DNA from 2 places in the Nocardia sp. NPDC049190 genome. Region 1 is predicted to be linked to the other one. Evidence: riboswitches for the same ligand, from Rfam matches in the RefSeq annotation. Region 1 holds a riboswitch; the other holds the start of a gene.
What was found. Region 1 has a riboswitch for S-adenosylmethionine ahead of AB0B25_RS25730 (DUF1684 domain-containing protein). Riboswitches for the same ligand answer to the same signal wherever they lie in the genome.
Positions count from the first base shown of each region.

Region 2: another riboswitch for S-adenosylmethionine. It lies ahead of AB0B25_RS14415 (aminotransferase class V-fold PLP-dependent enzyme); the one in region 1 lies ahead of AB0B25_RS25730 (DUF1684 domain-containing protein).

Region 1 covers NZ_JBEZDE010000036.1:41,756-49,254, reverse strand. The annotation lists gene AB0B25_RS25740 (polyprenyl synthetase family protein) at 1-101, opposite strand, end outside; gene AB0B25_RS25735 (methylenetetrahydrofolate reductase) at 340-1,341, shown strand; gene AB0B25_RS25730 (DUF1684 domain-containing protein) at 1,510-2,310, opposite strand; SAM riboswitch class I at 2,538-2,631, opposite strand; gene AB0B25_RS25725 (glycosyltransferase family 2 protein) at 2,899-4,074, opposite strand; gene AB0B25_RS25720 (DUF3153 domain-containing protein) at 4,109-4,858, opposite strand; gene AB0B25_RS25715 (carotenoid biosynthesis protein) at 4,963-5,739, opposite strand; partial or broken gene AB0B25_RS25710 (NAD(P)/FAD-dependent oxidoreductase) at 5,936-6,202, opposite strand; gene AB0B25_RS25705 (GNAT family N-acetyltransferase) at 6,210-6,821, opposite strand; gene AB0B25_RS25700 (SAV_6107 family HEPN domain-containing protein) at 7,029-7,469, shown strand.
Region 2 covers NZ_JBEZDE010000013.1:122,659-130,157, reverse strand. The annotation lists gene AB0B25_RS14420 (Pls/PosA family non-ribosomal peptide synthetase) at 1-1,052, opposite strand, end outside; SAM riboswitch class IV at 1,443-1,556, shown strand; gene AB0B25_RS14415 (aminotransferase class V-fold PLP-dependent enzyme) at 1,601-2,920, shown strand; gene AB0B25_RS14410 (hypothetical protein) at 2,998-3,159, shown strand; gene AB0B25_RS14405 (Uma2 family endonuclease) at 3,146-3,607, shown strand; gene AB0B25_RS14400 (flavin reductase family protein) at 3,613-4,164, opposite strand; gene AB0B25_RS14395 (YbaK/EbsC family protein) at 4,240-4,716, opposite strand; gene AB0B25_RS14390 (2-oxo-4-hydroxy-4-carboxy-5-ureidoimidazoline decarboxylase) at 4,770-5,090, opposite strand; gene AB0B25_RS14385 (crotonase/enoyl-CoA hydratase family protein) at 5,284-6,105, shown strand; gene AB0B25_RS14380 (MarR family transcriptional regulator) at 6,193-6,705, shown strand; partial or broken gene AB0B25_RS14375 (MDR family MFS transporter) at 6,702-7,499, shown strand, end outside.

The DNA.
Region 1 (7,499 bases):
ACCGGCCCCAGGTGTCCGACGATTTCACGGCGGGTCAGGAAGAACCGTTTCAGGGCCTCCTGCACGGCGGAGACGAAGGCGGGGGTGCCCGGCACCGGCACGGCGGCCTGCGGGGTGTGGGTACCGATTCCGGCGGACAGAGTGGAGCCTCCAAAGTCGTGTGGCGGTGGACACGCGGGGTGCGGTGCACGGGTGCCGGCCACTGCGTGTGATCCGGCACCGTGCGGGGTGTTCGCAGGTGGCGCCGGGCGCGGCGTATGAGTTGCCTGATCCGAGAGAATACGCGGGGTGGCCGAGCGACTTGCCGGCGCTGCCGTCGGCCACCTCTAGACTGAACCGGTGACTTTCGACAACGTGCGGGGACGCTCGACTCCGGGCCGGGCCTCCCGGACGCACCCGAACGTCTCTGGAACACCCTCGGTTGTGCAGAGTCTGCAGGTTCACGCCGGGAGCGCGGTGCCGTTCTCCGTAGAGTTCAATCCGCCCCGGGACGGCGCCACCGAGGCGAGGTTGTGGCGTGCGGCGCGCCAGTTCGAACGGATGCACCCCGCGTTCGTATCGATGACCTACGGCGCCGGCGGTTCCACCCGTGACCGTACCGTGCGCGTGACCGGCGAGCTCGCCGAAGAGACCACTCTGCTTCCGGTCGCGCACCTGACCGCGGTGGAGCACAGCGTCGCCGAGTTGCGTTCACTGGTCGGCGCCTACGCCGACTCCGGCATCCGCAACATCCTGGTGCTGCGCGGTGATCCGCCGGGCGATCCGCTCGGTGAGTGGCACCGGCATCCCGAGGGCGTCTCCTACGCCGAGGAACTGGTGCGCATCGTGCGCGACCTCGGTGATTTCCATGTCGGTGTCGCCTCGTTCCCCCAGGGGCACCACCGCTCGCCGGATCTGGCGACCGACACCGCGTTCCTTGTCGCGAAACTGCGCGCGGGTGCGGAGTATTCCATCACCCAGATGTTTTTCGACGTCGAGCACTATTTGCGGCTGCGTGACCGGGTCCTGGCCTGCGATCCGGTCGAAGGCGCCAAGCCGATCATCCCGGAGCTGATGCCGATCACCTCGCTGCGCACCGTACAGCGCGCCGAAGAACTCTGCGGCAGACCGCTGCCCGACGCGATCATGCAGCGGCTGCGCAAGGCCGCGGGCGACGGTCCCGAGGAGAACGGCGCCGCGGTGCGCGCGGCAGGTATCGAGATCGCCACCGAGATGGGGCAGCGGCTGATCGACGAGGGCGCGCCCTGCCTGCACTTCATCACGCTCAACTTCGCCAAGGCGACCAGCGAGGTGCTCACCAACCTCGGCTACGGCGTCACCGCCGCACCGATCAGCGCCTGACCTCCACGTTCCGGATCGGACGTGCCCACCCCGGCGTCGAGGCCCGGTACCGCTGGTCTATACCTGCGCTGTCGCGTGATTCGACCACATCGTGTGATCGGCTGCGGCGCCGGTGCGGACGACCGAGGCGTGCGATCGACCGAGCGTGCTGACGGGTAACGCCGGTGATCAGCAGTTCGTCCGCGGATCCTGCTCGCCCGCCTCGACGGCCACCCGCAGCCGGTTCTGTGCGGGCGCGACCGGGCATGTCGCGAAATCGGTGAAGGCGCACGGCAGATTCGTCGCCCGGTTGAAGTCGAGCAGCACCGCGCCCTCTGCCTCGGGTGCGCCGACGGCCAGCGAGCGCGCCGCGGGATAGGTGGTGACACCACTGGTGGCGTCGGTGAACAGCACCCTTAGCTGGTCCGGGTCGCCGAACGCGACGATCCGCTCGGTCACCCCGCCGAGGGTGAATTCGATGGTGCCCGAGACGATGTGGTGGTGTTCGAGCCCTACCACCACCGCACCCGTGGTCAGCGTCTGTTTCCGGTCGAACGGCGTGAACCGACCGGGCACCACCCAGCGCGGATCCGGCGGGTAGGTCGGGATTCCGGCGAAGCTCAGCAGGCCGGGGGCGGCCGGATCGTGCACCCGGACGGCGTAGCGGCTGGTGCGTCGGATCACCTCGAGCACCCGGTGTTCCTGCAACACACTCAGTCCCGGCGCGCCCTCGGCAGGCGTGATGATCTGCACGCCTGCGATGCCGAGGCCGTCGTACTCCAGCCGGTCGGCAGGTTGCGCGGTGATGAACACCTTGTCGTCGGTGACCCACCAGGTGCCGGGAACATCCGGCAGTCGCTCGGGCCGGTCGGTAAGCCAGTGCAGTCCGGTCAGACTGAGGACGCCGAGCGGGTCACGCAACTGGTCTTCCCTCGCGTGGTGCCAGCGCGCCCATTCTGTCTCGAAAATACTGGTGATGCTGGTGGTCATGACGCTTCGGTTCCTTCGTCGACGGTGCTGCGATGGTGGGGATGGCGCAGGCCGAGGTTCATCGGACAGGTGGATCGCCTCGTGGCCGAGCTGCTCGGGTCGGTGGGCGGAGTCGGGTCGGCGGCTGCGGGAAATCAGCGACGACAACCCGCGGAGCGGACGGTGCGGTGGTCGATGTGGCGACGGGTCCCTCGGACGTCGCGGGTGGCGGAGCTGATCACTGCGGTCCTCCATCGGTCCCGGCGGAAGCACCCACGCCCGGTGACCGGGGGGTTGCTGCGACATCGATGAGCCAGGTCTCTCGGCCGCTCTGGATGGTTGATGTCGGCGCCCGGCGCGCCGATCCCAGGTCGGGCCGAGTCATCATGCCCAGCAAGCGAGCCTTGGAACAAGGGAAGTAATCATCGTGAGCACAGATCTTGCCGCGTGCCGAGCTACCGGATCTGTGTGTAACCAGATATCCGCCGTCGCGGGGGAACGGCCTACCTCGGTCAGTCCGACCCGGGCGAATATCACCGACTGTCCGGGGGCCGCGGCATTCGCAATGGCGGGCGCTTGCGAGGTGCTGCACGCGGACGGGTCGTGGCACTATCCGCTCGTCGGTTCGAGCGTACGACCCTTCCAGCGCAGCGCGCCCCGGTGGCGGGCGCGGTGTGAGCGCGCCCATAGCAGCAGATAAACCGCGACCGAGAGCGGGTGTGCCAGGGCGACAACGACATCCGAGCGCGTGGGTGGGCCGCCGATCTCCGTGGAGCGGGCGAGCAGCCTGCTCGTCACGGCGGCCAGGGAGCCGAGCAAGCCCGTCCACCGGACGCCCGATTTACCGAGCACGGCGGCCATCGGCGGCGCCCAATGGATCAGGGCGGCAAGCAGTCCCACCGCTGCTCCGCGGGGAATCGTGCCGCCGTGGGCCGACCAGAGCCAGCGGGTGTACCCCGCCTCGAGGTCGATCGCGCTGTGGTACATCCTGGTGTGTGCCAACGGCCCGGCGGCCACCACGGCGGTGGAATATCCGGCTCGGCGCAGGGCTCGGGCGATATCGAGGTCCTCGGTGACGGACGCGGCCACCGCGGCGTGACCACCGACGGCGCGGTAGTCGGCGTTGTCGAACACCAGGAACTGGCCGCAGGCCACCGCGGACGACGGCCGTGAACTGCGATCGTCCGCCGTGATCGGCAGCGTCGCGGCCCAGGACCAGCACAGCAGCGGCTGCACCATGGCCTCGGCAGCCGACTCGGCCAGCTGTAGCGGCCACGGTGATACCAGAGCGACGCCTCGCCTGCGCAACTCGGCCACTGCCGCCGCGATGGCGGTGGGCGCCAGGCGCACATCGGCGTCCAGGAAGACCAGCACCGGCGTACGCACCCCGTCGGCCAACCGGGCGCAGGCGGCGGACTTCCCGGTCCAGCCTGGGGGAGGTTCGGACTCGGTGCGCAGCAGCGTGAATCGCGGGTCGCCGTCGATGGCGGTGCTCGCCGCTGCGGAGGTGTCGTCGGTCGAGGAATCGTCGAGAATACGCACCGACATGCCCGGAATGCGTACCTGAGCACGCAGATCGGCGATCAGACCGGGTCGCCGATCGGCCTCGTCCCGTGCGGGGACGCACACCGTGACCGGCTCGATCGCCGTCGGGGGTGTCCTCGCCAACCGTCGCAGGGTGAGCCTGTTGTACAGGGCGATGCCCGCGCCCAGCACTGCGAGCGCTGCGGCGCACGTCACGGGGACCGCGGTCACTGGCGTCTTCGACCGATCGGCACGCACCATGGCGCCACGCTATCGCGGCGTGCCGACGAAATGCTCAGCGATTCTGCGTCACCGAGCGCCACCAGCGGCTCAGTGAGAACCCGATCTCCGGCGCGGCGGGCGCGGCCGGGTTGCGATCCATGAACGCCATGGCGGCGATGATCGCGGCCACAGCGAGGGTGATGCCGCCGACGATGCCCGCCCAGCCCGCGAATGAGCGGGTGTTCGGGTCGGCATAGCTGACCTCGGCGCGCAGCGTGGAGACATCACCGGGCGGCAGCTTCCAGGAGACGATGTTGTCGCCCTCGCGGCTGCCGTTGGTCTTCGCGACGCGGGCCGGGAACGCGATGGTGAACTGTACGTCGGAGCCGTGTGGCGGCACGGATTTCAGATCGACCCGGCCGGTGAGGCTGACCAGATCGCCGGTACGCACGAACTGCAGTTGGAACATGCCCTGGGTCTGCTCGGACAACTGCCCGAGTTGCTGCACTTCGCCGAATGACAGATCGTCGAAGAACACCTGGCTGCCCGCGTAACCGTCCTGGGCGTACGCCTCCACCCGCACCTTCGCCGCGAGCGACTCGGGCGCCTTCAACTGCGGTCCTTTGTCGTTGGGGTCCGTGGGCACCACCGCGGCGACGATCCGGCCGGACACCCGATCGTTGGATGAGACACCCATCGAGACCTGGACTCGCAGGCAGCCTGCGAGCACCGGGGCCAGCAACACCGCGAGCAGGACAGCCGCGGCGATACGCACGCCACGGCGTGGTGTCCGTTGCGGCGGGAGTACCAGGGCATCGGGCATCGTGGTCTGCACGGGTGACATCGTGCCAGGCCACTCGCCCGGCATGCCACGCGACGGGCGCAACCCGTGTCGCACCCTGGCAGCGCGGGGGACATCGGGTCAGGTCAGCGCCGTGATCGGAGCAGGACAACCAGCAGCGGGACGCCGAGCACACCCATCCCTACCAGTCCATAGCAGGCGGAATAGGGCAAGCCGAGGAACACCGCGTGGGCCAGTGCCGACCCGAGCCAGGTCCACACGAACATCGCGCCCGGGACGGCGAGACCGGATACCGGGGCGCCGGCGGGCGCCGCACGCTCCCACACCGCGAGTAGACCGGCCATGACGAGCGCGACGCCGAACCACCCCAGGTAATTCACGGACGGGATCTGCTCGAGACCAGGTAGGCCGGAGCCAGCATCACACCAGGTCCACTGCCCGTCGGCGACCATCTGCGGGTCGAGGAACAGGTCCCAGCCGACGGCGCCGAGGGCGGTCAGCGTGATCCGCGCCGTTGTCCGCCGAGATACCGCCCCGGCTACCACCCACGCCGGATACATCCCGCCGATCCAAGTTGTCGCGACGATCAGCGGCACCCCGAACAGCGCGGGCCCGAGCCGGTCCACCGCGTATCCGTAGCAGCCGAACGGCGCACCCGTCGCGGTGCCGACCACCTCGGCCAGCAGTCCGATTCCGGAGACGAGCACCACGCCGACGGCATAACGCAGTCCCCGGGTCGCTGACGCGTGGGCGAGCGCCGTCCCGGTGGACAGCAACACGACCGCGATCGTGATCCGGTCACGCCCGTCGCCGGAAGTCAACGGATAGCCGATCTGCGCGGCGACTGCCAGCACCGCGCAGGCCACCGACAATTCGAACAGTGCGGAACGATGTTCCGGCATCGGTCGCACGGCGCCGATCTCGGCGGTCACGGAAGGTGTCCGGGCAACGGCTCGGATGTTTCGGCGCACCCGCGTGACGCCGACGGTGGGTCGCCCGCGCCCGTCACCGTCGGTGCCGTCGGAGAAATTGGCCGAGTCGAAGGTCGTGTAGGGCCGAAGTGGTCGCCGTGGCGCGGAGGATGTGGGCGTTCGGTGGCGGGCCGGGCGGGAATCCCCATCGATCGCCATCGATGTATTGCAGCCCGAAATGGGTGAACTCGAGTTCTTCGATGATCCCGGTGTGCCGGACCATGAGGTGCTCCGACGACCGGCGATCGACCCGATGGCAGGGAAACCGCTGCACCGTCGACACCGCCCCACCGCGCATCTCGTCGCGTTCGAGCACCTCTACCGGGTGCCCGGCGCCAGCCGGATAACACGGGGCGACCACCGCGTTGTGGCCGGAGCCGACGACAACCGTCACCCGGCCCTCACAGCGGCAGCCGCCTGCCGAGGATCGCGAAGGGCCGATTGTCGCCCGCGAACACGAAATCGCGTACCACGTCGTCGAATCCCTGCCTGCGGTAGAGCCGCCACGCGCGGTTGTCCTCGCCGTCGACTTCGGGCGTCGACAGCAGCACGGCGCGCTCGGGTCGGTCGCGAAGCAGTCGTTCCAGTAGCGTGGCGCCGATACCGCGGCCTTGCGCGGTGGGATGCACATGCAGTTCGGTGAGTTCGAAATAGTCCGCGAGCAGTTCGCGTGTGGAGTTCTCCGGCCAGCCGCAGCGGCGCATCCCACTGTGCACCTGTTGATGCCACCACTGGTGCGCGGCGCCGCGGTAGCCGTAGGCGATCGCCACGATCGGCGCGCACCGCAGATCGATTCGACCGGAATCGTCGGGCACCACGGCGGCCACCGCCTGCCAGCCCGACCTGGTGGTGTGCTCGGTCCACATCGGCGCGCGGTGGTGCTCCGTGCCGCGCGGATAGGCCATGGCCGCGACGTAAACCGCCAACGCGTCGTGCAGCCGGGCGCGCAGGTCCGCGACCGAGAGGTCGACGATGGCGGGTGCGGGGGTGTGGTTGGGCTTGACGGCGGTCATGGCTCTCGTGGGCCGCGCGGACGCGGAAGTTTGTCGGTGGGCGTCTCTATATTCAAGCTCAATTCAAACGTTCGAATACCTGTTCGGTCCGTGCGGTGGTGGGAAGCGGAGTGATATGCCGCCTCCCATGCAGGCTACGGGCCAGGGTGTGCGATTGCTGCGACTACTGCGACTACTGCGACTACTGCGACTACGGAGGGCAGGCTGATGTCTGGTCGAGTCGAACATCCAGGGCAGCCGGGCCGGGCCGGCAAGTTGCTGCTGCGGGCCGATGGTTTGCTCATGCAGGCGCACGGGGAGCGGGATCCGCGCGAGCGGTTCCGCACCGCCTACCTGGCCGCGCTGCGCGGCGCGGGTGCGGTGATCGCGCTCACCGGTGCCGATGCCGCGGCCAGGGCGCGCTCGCGCAATGCGTGGGTGCTCTTGCAGCGCGCCGCGCCCGAGTTCGTGATGTGGGCGGACTACTTCAGCGCGCGCTCGGAGATCCGGGCCGCACTGGAGGCCGGATTGGACCGGGATGTCGATGATCACGAGGCCGACGAGTTCTCTTCGCGGGTGGGCGCATTCCTACATGACGTCGAAGACCTCCTGTCCGTGTCGGCGCGGTTGCGCCCCGCGCCGGGATGGAGCGGCGGCATGACCGCTTAGTTATCGACGAGAAGGTGGTACGGCTGTGAT
Region 2 (7,499 bases), on a different contig from region 1:
TCGCCCTCCGCCACGGGGTTTCCCGACGCGTCCACGACGACCAGGTCCCAGCCGTTGAGCGGCAGCCCGATCCGAATCGGCCACCGACCGTTCAACAGCGCCGCACAGGCGACCACCGTTGTCTCGGTGGGGCCGTAGGTGTTCCACACCTCTCGGGGCGAATCACCGCTGCCAACCAGGCGTTCGGCGAGTTCGGGCGGGACGGCCTCGCCGCCGAAGATCAACAGACGCACCGCGTCCAGCGCCTCGACCGGCCAGGTTGCGGCCAGCGTCGGTACGGTCGAAACGATGCTGATCTCCCGCCGGAGCAGCCAGGGGCCGAGATCGGCGCCGGTGCGGACCAGTTCACGCGGGGCGGGCACAAGGCAGGCGCCGTTGCGCCAGGCCAGCCACATTTCCTCGCAGGAGGCGTCGAACGCTACCGAGAGACCGGCGAGGACCCGGTCACCCGGACCGATCGGTGCGCCGCGCAGGAACAGCTCGGCTTCGGCGTCGACGAACGCGGCGGCGTTGCGGTGGGTGACCGCAACGCCTTTCGGTGTTCCGGTGGAGCCCGAGGTGAAGATGATCCATGCGTCGTCGCCGGGGGCGGGCAGCGTGGTCCAGCTGTCCTCGCGCGCGGTCTGTTCCGCGGCCCGGATGCCCGCCGCCGTGGTCTCGATGCCCTCGGTGGTCACGATCGCGGTGACTCCCGCTTCGCGGAAGACCAGTTGGGCGCGCTCGTCCGGGTCGTCGGCGTCGACCGGCACATAGGCGGCGCCGGTGTACAAGACGGCGAGGATGGTGACATAGAGTCCGCGGGCGCCCGACGGCATCCGCACGCCTACCCGGTCGCCCGCGCGCACGCCCGCTGTGGCGAGCCTTGCCATGATCTTCTCGATCTCGACGACCAACTCGAGGTAGGACAGCACCACCTGACCGTCGTCGATGGCGGGGGCGTCGGGGTATGCGAGCGCCGTGGCGGTCAGGATGTCGACGAGCGTGCGGACCTCGCAAGCATGGTCGCCCCGCAGCAGCGGGCTCGCCGTCGCGTCAACCTGTGGCTGGAGCATGGCGCTCTGCCCACCTCCCATCGACCTGCCTCGCACTTCCGGTAGTTGTGTCATAGCGGGGTTACCAAAGGGCAAACACCACGGTGGCCAGTTGTCCACGGTACCCGCGGTTGTTGTCGTCGGTAGTTCACCGAACCGGTCGTGGGACCGTCTGGTGCCGTGTGCGGTCGGATCGAGTTTCGACCCGCGCGGCCCGGTAAACGCCTGGTCGCCGCAGTTCACGTAGAGTTTGCCGAATGATCGCTGGATGTGTGGACAGCGCACCCGATTCCGCCTCGATCGCCGCCGCGCGGCGGCGATCGAGGTCGGTTGCCCCGCGAACAGCGCGCGCCGCACGTCGATGGCGAACCCAGTTGACAGTTCGGGGGCGCGTCTGCCAATCTCGGGTCAGGTCATGAGTGCCAGCGTGAAGCCCCGGCTTGCTGGCCGGCAACCCTCCTCCGCGGTGGGGTGCTCCGGGTGACGACCGGGCCGACGCCTGACTGGGTGCGGCAAGCGCGGACTCGACGAACACGATCGCGGGTCCCAGAGCCGACGGGATTTACGTGATGACCTCTGCTGTCGACAACACTTGTGCCGCACTCGCCCGGGTCTCCGGTGACGACCTCCAGGTGCCGCTAGTGCAGGGCGGGACGACCACCTACGCCAACTTCGACTACGCGGCGAGCGCGCCCGCGCTGGCGCAGGTCACCGATCGGGTGCAGCAGCTGCTGCCGTTCTACGCGAGTGTGCACCGCGGCGCGGGCTACGCCTCGCGGATCACCACCGAGTGCTATGAGGCTGCTCGCGGTTCGGTGACCAGGTTCCTCGACGCTGCCGACGATCAGGTCGTGGTATTCACCCGCAATACGACCGACTCGCTGAACCTGCTCGCCGCGTGCGTTCCCGGCGAGACGGTGGTGTTGGACATCGAGCACCACGCCAATTTCCTGCCCTGGACCGAACACGGCCGCCGCGTCGTTCGGGCCGCCGACACCGTCGAAGAGACCATCGGCAGGCTGGTCGCCGAGCTGTGCAGCAGGCCGGCCGCGTTGCTCGCGGTGACGGGCGCGTCCAACGTGACCGGTGAGGTGCTTCCGCTGGACCGGCTGGCCATCATCGCGCACCAGTGCGGTGCCCGGATTCTGGTCGACGCAGCGCAGTTGGCGCCGCACCGGCGAATCAGTCTGCGCGAGAGCAGCATCGACTATCTGGCTTTTTCCGGACACAAGCTGTACGCGCCGTTCGGGGCGGGTGTGCTGGTCGGCCGCCGCGACTGGCTCGATGCGGCCGAACCGTACCTGGCCGGAGGCGGGGCGGTGCTCGAGGTGAGTGCGACCCGCGCCGAGTGGGCTTCGGCTCCACAGCGGCACGAGGCGGGATCGCCGAACGTTCTCGGCGCCGCCGCGCTGGCTGCCGCCTGTGACACGTTCTGCACGATCGACGCCGAAACCCTTGCCGCCCAAGAGGATCGGCTCGCCGACCGCCTCCGCGACGGCCTTGCCGCGATCGATGGTGTGCGCTTGCTGCGTATCTGGACCGATAGTCCCGACGTTGTCGGCATTGTCGCTTTCACCCTGGACGGATTCGTGCCAGGCCACGTCGCCGCCTACCTCTCCGCCGAACACGGTATCGGTGTCCGGGACGGACGCTTCTGCGCGCACCCACTGCTCACCCGCCTCGGGCTGGATGGGGCCCTGCGCGCCAGCATCGGTCTCGGTACCACCGCCGCCGATGTGGATCGGCTCGTCGGGGCCGTCGCCGCTCTCGTTCGCACCGGCCCTGCCTGGGAGTACGCCGCCACCAACGGTTTGTGGAACCCCACCCCCGAAACGCGCCCCTTCCGCTCCACCGCCCCTGCCGGCGCCGCCCCCTGCCTGATCGGCTGAGGGCCGCGGTGTCCCGATCAGGGCAATGCGAGCGGATATTCTCGGCGTACTGAAGTACCCGACCTCGAGGTGGACGCATGAGCACGCTCCCTGCCTGGGCCGTCGACCCGGGTGCGCTTCTGATCACCGAGGAGGGCTACGCGGCTCTTCCGGACGACATCCAACGGCAGATCGAGGTGGTCGACGGCCACGTAATCGTATGCCGCGGCGGAACCTTCCAGCACAATAACGTCGAATAACGTCGCCCGGCGACTGGCGAATGCCCTGGAGCGGGCAAGCCCGGCCGAGCCGTGCACCGGCGTCGTCACCGATTTCGAGATGCACTACCTCCGGAGTCGCCCGGCGAGCCCCGGGTTCTCGTTCCGCCGTCCGGATGTCGCGCTACATCGCCGCATCGAGGGTGACCGGAAGTTGACGACCGCGGACGTACTGCTGGTGGTCGAGGTGGTCTCGTCGGGATCCGAGTACGCCGACTCGGTGGACAAGTGTGCGGAATACGCGAACGAGGGAATTCCGATTTACCTGATCGCGCACTTGGACGCCGATCGAAAAGTGAAGATTATCCAGGAATACCGCCTGGATTGGGCCAGTCGCAGTTACCGGCTTTCGGAAACGCATCAGGACGTGCTCGGACTGACCGACCCATTTCCGGTCGAGGTCGACTTCGCCGCCTTGGACGGCGCCTGAGTCGGTCAGTCACCCAGCGACGTCGGGCGGTAATAGCGCCCGTCGTAGTAGAGCAGCGGGGCGGCGGCGGGCTTCTGATCGGTGTTGTCGTGCACTCGGGTGACCAGGCCGGCGACCACGGTGTGGTCGCCGATGGGGATGAGTCGGTGCACGGTGGCGCGCAACCAGATGGGAGTGCCGTGCAGGACCGGTTCGCCGGTGTCCAGCGTGGTCCACAGCGAGTGGTCGCTGAAGCGCTCGTCGGCGTTGCTGGAAAAGCGGTGGGCCAGGTGCTGCTGGTGTTCGCCCAGGAAGTGAATGACCACGGACTCGGCGTCCAGCAGTGCGGACAGGCTGGAGGAGGTGTGTGCGATGTTGAACGAGACCAGCGGGGGCGCCAGTGACAGCGAGGCGAACGACGTCGCGGTGAAGCCGATCGGCCCCCGCGGCGAGGACAGTGTGACGACGGTGACGCCCGCGGGGTAGTGGCGCATGGAGGTGCGGTACTGCTCAGCGGTGATTCCGCTCAGATCATCGGGGATCCGGAATTCCGTCTCGGGCCGGGGTGCTTCGGTCACATGACGAAACTACGCGTGGACCAGGCGTGGTGGGCCGAGTACATGGTCGTTCGGTGTCGCGGCCCGCTCGCCGACTCAATCCATGTCGATCGCGAGGCCCGCGGTGATCCGCACCAATTCGCGGAACGACGTGCGGAAAATGGTGTTCGGATGCCCGCCGGCGGCCCAGACCTCGCGGTGCGCGGACAGCGCGTTGTCCACCCAGGTCGGCAGGTTGGTCGGATGGCCGACCGGTGCGACTCCGCCGATCGGCTGTCCGGTGACCGCACGGACCAGGTCTGCGGGCGCGCGAGTCAGCTTTCCTTCCAGGCGCGCGCCGGTGTTCGACACGTCGACCTGGTGTGCGCCGGAGACCAGCAACAGCACCGGTTCGTCATCGAGCAGAAAAACCAGCGATTTCGTGATGGCCCCCACATCGACGCCGAGCGCCCGCGCCGCGTCGAGGGCGGTATGCGTCGGCGTGGACTGGGTGAGAATGAGGCCGTGATGCCCACGGGCGATGAGGGTGTCCGCGACCCGGCAGGCTACCGGTGACAACAACGACCTGCGCATGGAACCAGGGTAGAGCGATTGCGTGCGGTCCGTCGGGTGAGCCGGAATGCCGATCAGTAATCCGGGTAGCCCTCGACCGGACCGAGCATTCCCCCGATCCGGGTGCGGGTGATTCGTGCGAGCTCGGTCAGGTTGTGCTCCGAGACCCGTTCGTGCACAACCGCTTCGAAGGCGTGGTCGATGTCCCGCTGGGACAGTGCGAGCAGTTCGACGTCGGCCTTGCTCAACAGCGCGTCTCGGTTGGCGTAGGGACGGGCGTCGGCCAGCGTCGCCGCCCACGTCACATTGCTGCAGCACTCGTAGAGCGCGTGCACCGCGCGACCGCGCGATATCTCGTTGAACCGGTCGAGACCGATTCCCTGGTGCAGCAGCATGGTCGTCTCCGAACCTCAGAATCGCGGTGTTTTGACATGACCATGATCCGTCGCGCCGTGAACCTGGAACCAGTGCGTTGCTACGAATTTGCGCAGGATTTACACGCTCCGCGGTCTTCTTGGCGAGTTCGATACGACGGACGGTCCCGGTGGCCGGGGTACCGGTGCCGCGCCGTCTCGATACGCTGTACGAATGACTGACTGGCAGGCTTTCACCGTTGAAGCGAAGGATCACGTCGCGCAGGTCACGTTGCTCGGTCCCGGCAAGGGGAACGCGATGGGCCCGGATTTCTGGCGGGAGTTGCCGGAGGTGTTCCACGCGCTCGACGCCGACCCCGGGGTTCGCGCGGTTGTGTTGACCGGATCGGGCAAGAACTTCTCTTACGGGCTCGACCTGCCCGCGATGAGCGGCACGTTCGGGCCGGTGCTCGCCGACCGGGCTCTGGCCGAGCCACGCACCGCCTTGCTGCGCGACGTGCGCACGATGCAAGCGGCGGTCACGGCGGTCGCGGACTGCCGCAAGCCGGTGATCGCGGCGGTGTCCGGCTGGTGCATCGGTGGCGGCCTCGACCTGATCGCGGCCGCCGACGTCCGCTACGCGAGCGCGGACGCCAAGTTCAGCTTGCGGGAGGCCAAGGTCGCGATCGTTGCCGATATCGGGTCGCTGCATCGGCTGCCCGGCATCATCGGGGAGGGGCACTTGCGCGAGCTCGCCTACACCGCCAAGGACATCGACGCCGTGCGCGCGGAGAAGATCGGTTTGGTCAACGACGTCTTCCCGGACCAGGAAGCGGTACTGGACGCGGCGCACGCGACCGCGCGCGAGATCGCGGCGAACCCACCGCTGGTGGTGCAGGGCGTCAAGGATGTGCTGGATCAGCGGCGTAAGGACGAGGTCGCCGCCGGCCTGCGCTACGTCTCCGCCTGGAATGCCGCGTTCCTTCCCTCCGAGGACCTCACCGAGGCGATCAAGGCCGTGTTCGAGAAGCGCGCGCCAGAATTCAAGGGCCAGTAAGCCGTCTGCAGAGTTGCCCCGGAACTGACCCCCTCGCATACTTGCGTCGCGCAACTAATTGATGGATGCAAATAAAGGTGTGATGACGTGGATGCTGTGGATGATCAGTCGATCGACACGATCGCTGCTCAACTCATCCGGTTGGGTCGGATCCGTGACCGCACGGCGGCACAGCTCAGCGGGCTGACCAAGGGGGGTCTCGACCCGGCCGCATTCGAGACCCTCTTCCGGCTGCTGTGCGACGGGCCGATGCGCTCGGGAGCGCTGGCCGAAGCGCTGTACTCCGACGCGTCGACGATCAGCCGTCAGGTCGCCCAGCTGGTCGAACGTCGGCTGGTCGAGCGGCTGGCCGACCCGGCCGACGGCCGCGCCACCGTGCTCGCCGTGACCGATCACGGTCGCGCGGTCGCCGAACAGATCCGTCGCCGCCGCACCGAGAGCCTCGCCACGGTGCTGGCGGCCTGGACTCCGGAGTCCACAGCGGCCTTCGCCGATCTGCTGCGGCAGTTCGTCGACGATTTCGAGCTCGCCCGCCCCGGAATGGTGGCCGCGATGCGCCGCCGTTGGGCCGACCCCACCCGGACGGAGCACGACTCATGACCGGGTCGGACACCACGCCGGCGCCTGCCGCTTTCACCCATCGCCAGATCCTGGCGATCCTCGGCGGCCTGATGCTGGGCCTGCTGCTGGCCGCGCTGGACCAGACGATCGTGTCGACCGCAATCCGCACCATCGCCGACGACCTCGACGGCTACGCGTTGCAGGCGTGGGCCACCACCGCCTACCTGATCACCGCGACGTTGGCGACACCGCTGTAGGGCAAGTTGTCCGACATGTACGGCCGCAAGCCGTTCTTCATGGCGGCCATCGCGATTTCGTGCTCGGCTCGCTGCTGTGCAGTTTCGCGGAGTCGATGTACCAGCTCGCGGCGTTCCGCGCGTTTCAGGGGCTCGGTGCCGGCGGGCTGATGTCGCTGGCGCTGACCATCATCGGCGATATCGTCGCGCCGCGCGAGCGAGCCAAGTACCAGGGTTACTTCCTCGCGGTGTTCGGCACCTCGAGCGTGATCGGCCCGGTGCTCGGCGGCCTGTTCGCGGGGCAGGACAGCATCCTCGGCGTGAGCGGCTGGCGCTGGGTATTCCTGGTGAACGTGCCGATCGGCCTGATCGCCCTCGCGGTCGTGTCCCGAGTGCTGACATTGCCGGAACGAGCACGGTCCACCGACCGGGTGGACTGGTGGGGCACGGTGGTTTTGGCGATCGGTCTTGTCCCGCTGCTCATCGTCGCCGAACAGGGGCGTGTGTGGGCTGGGACAGTGAGCGGTCGGTCGCCTGCTATCTGATCGGTGGCGCTCGGTGTCCTCGGCTTCGTTCTGGTGGAGAAGAGGTTGGGGG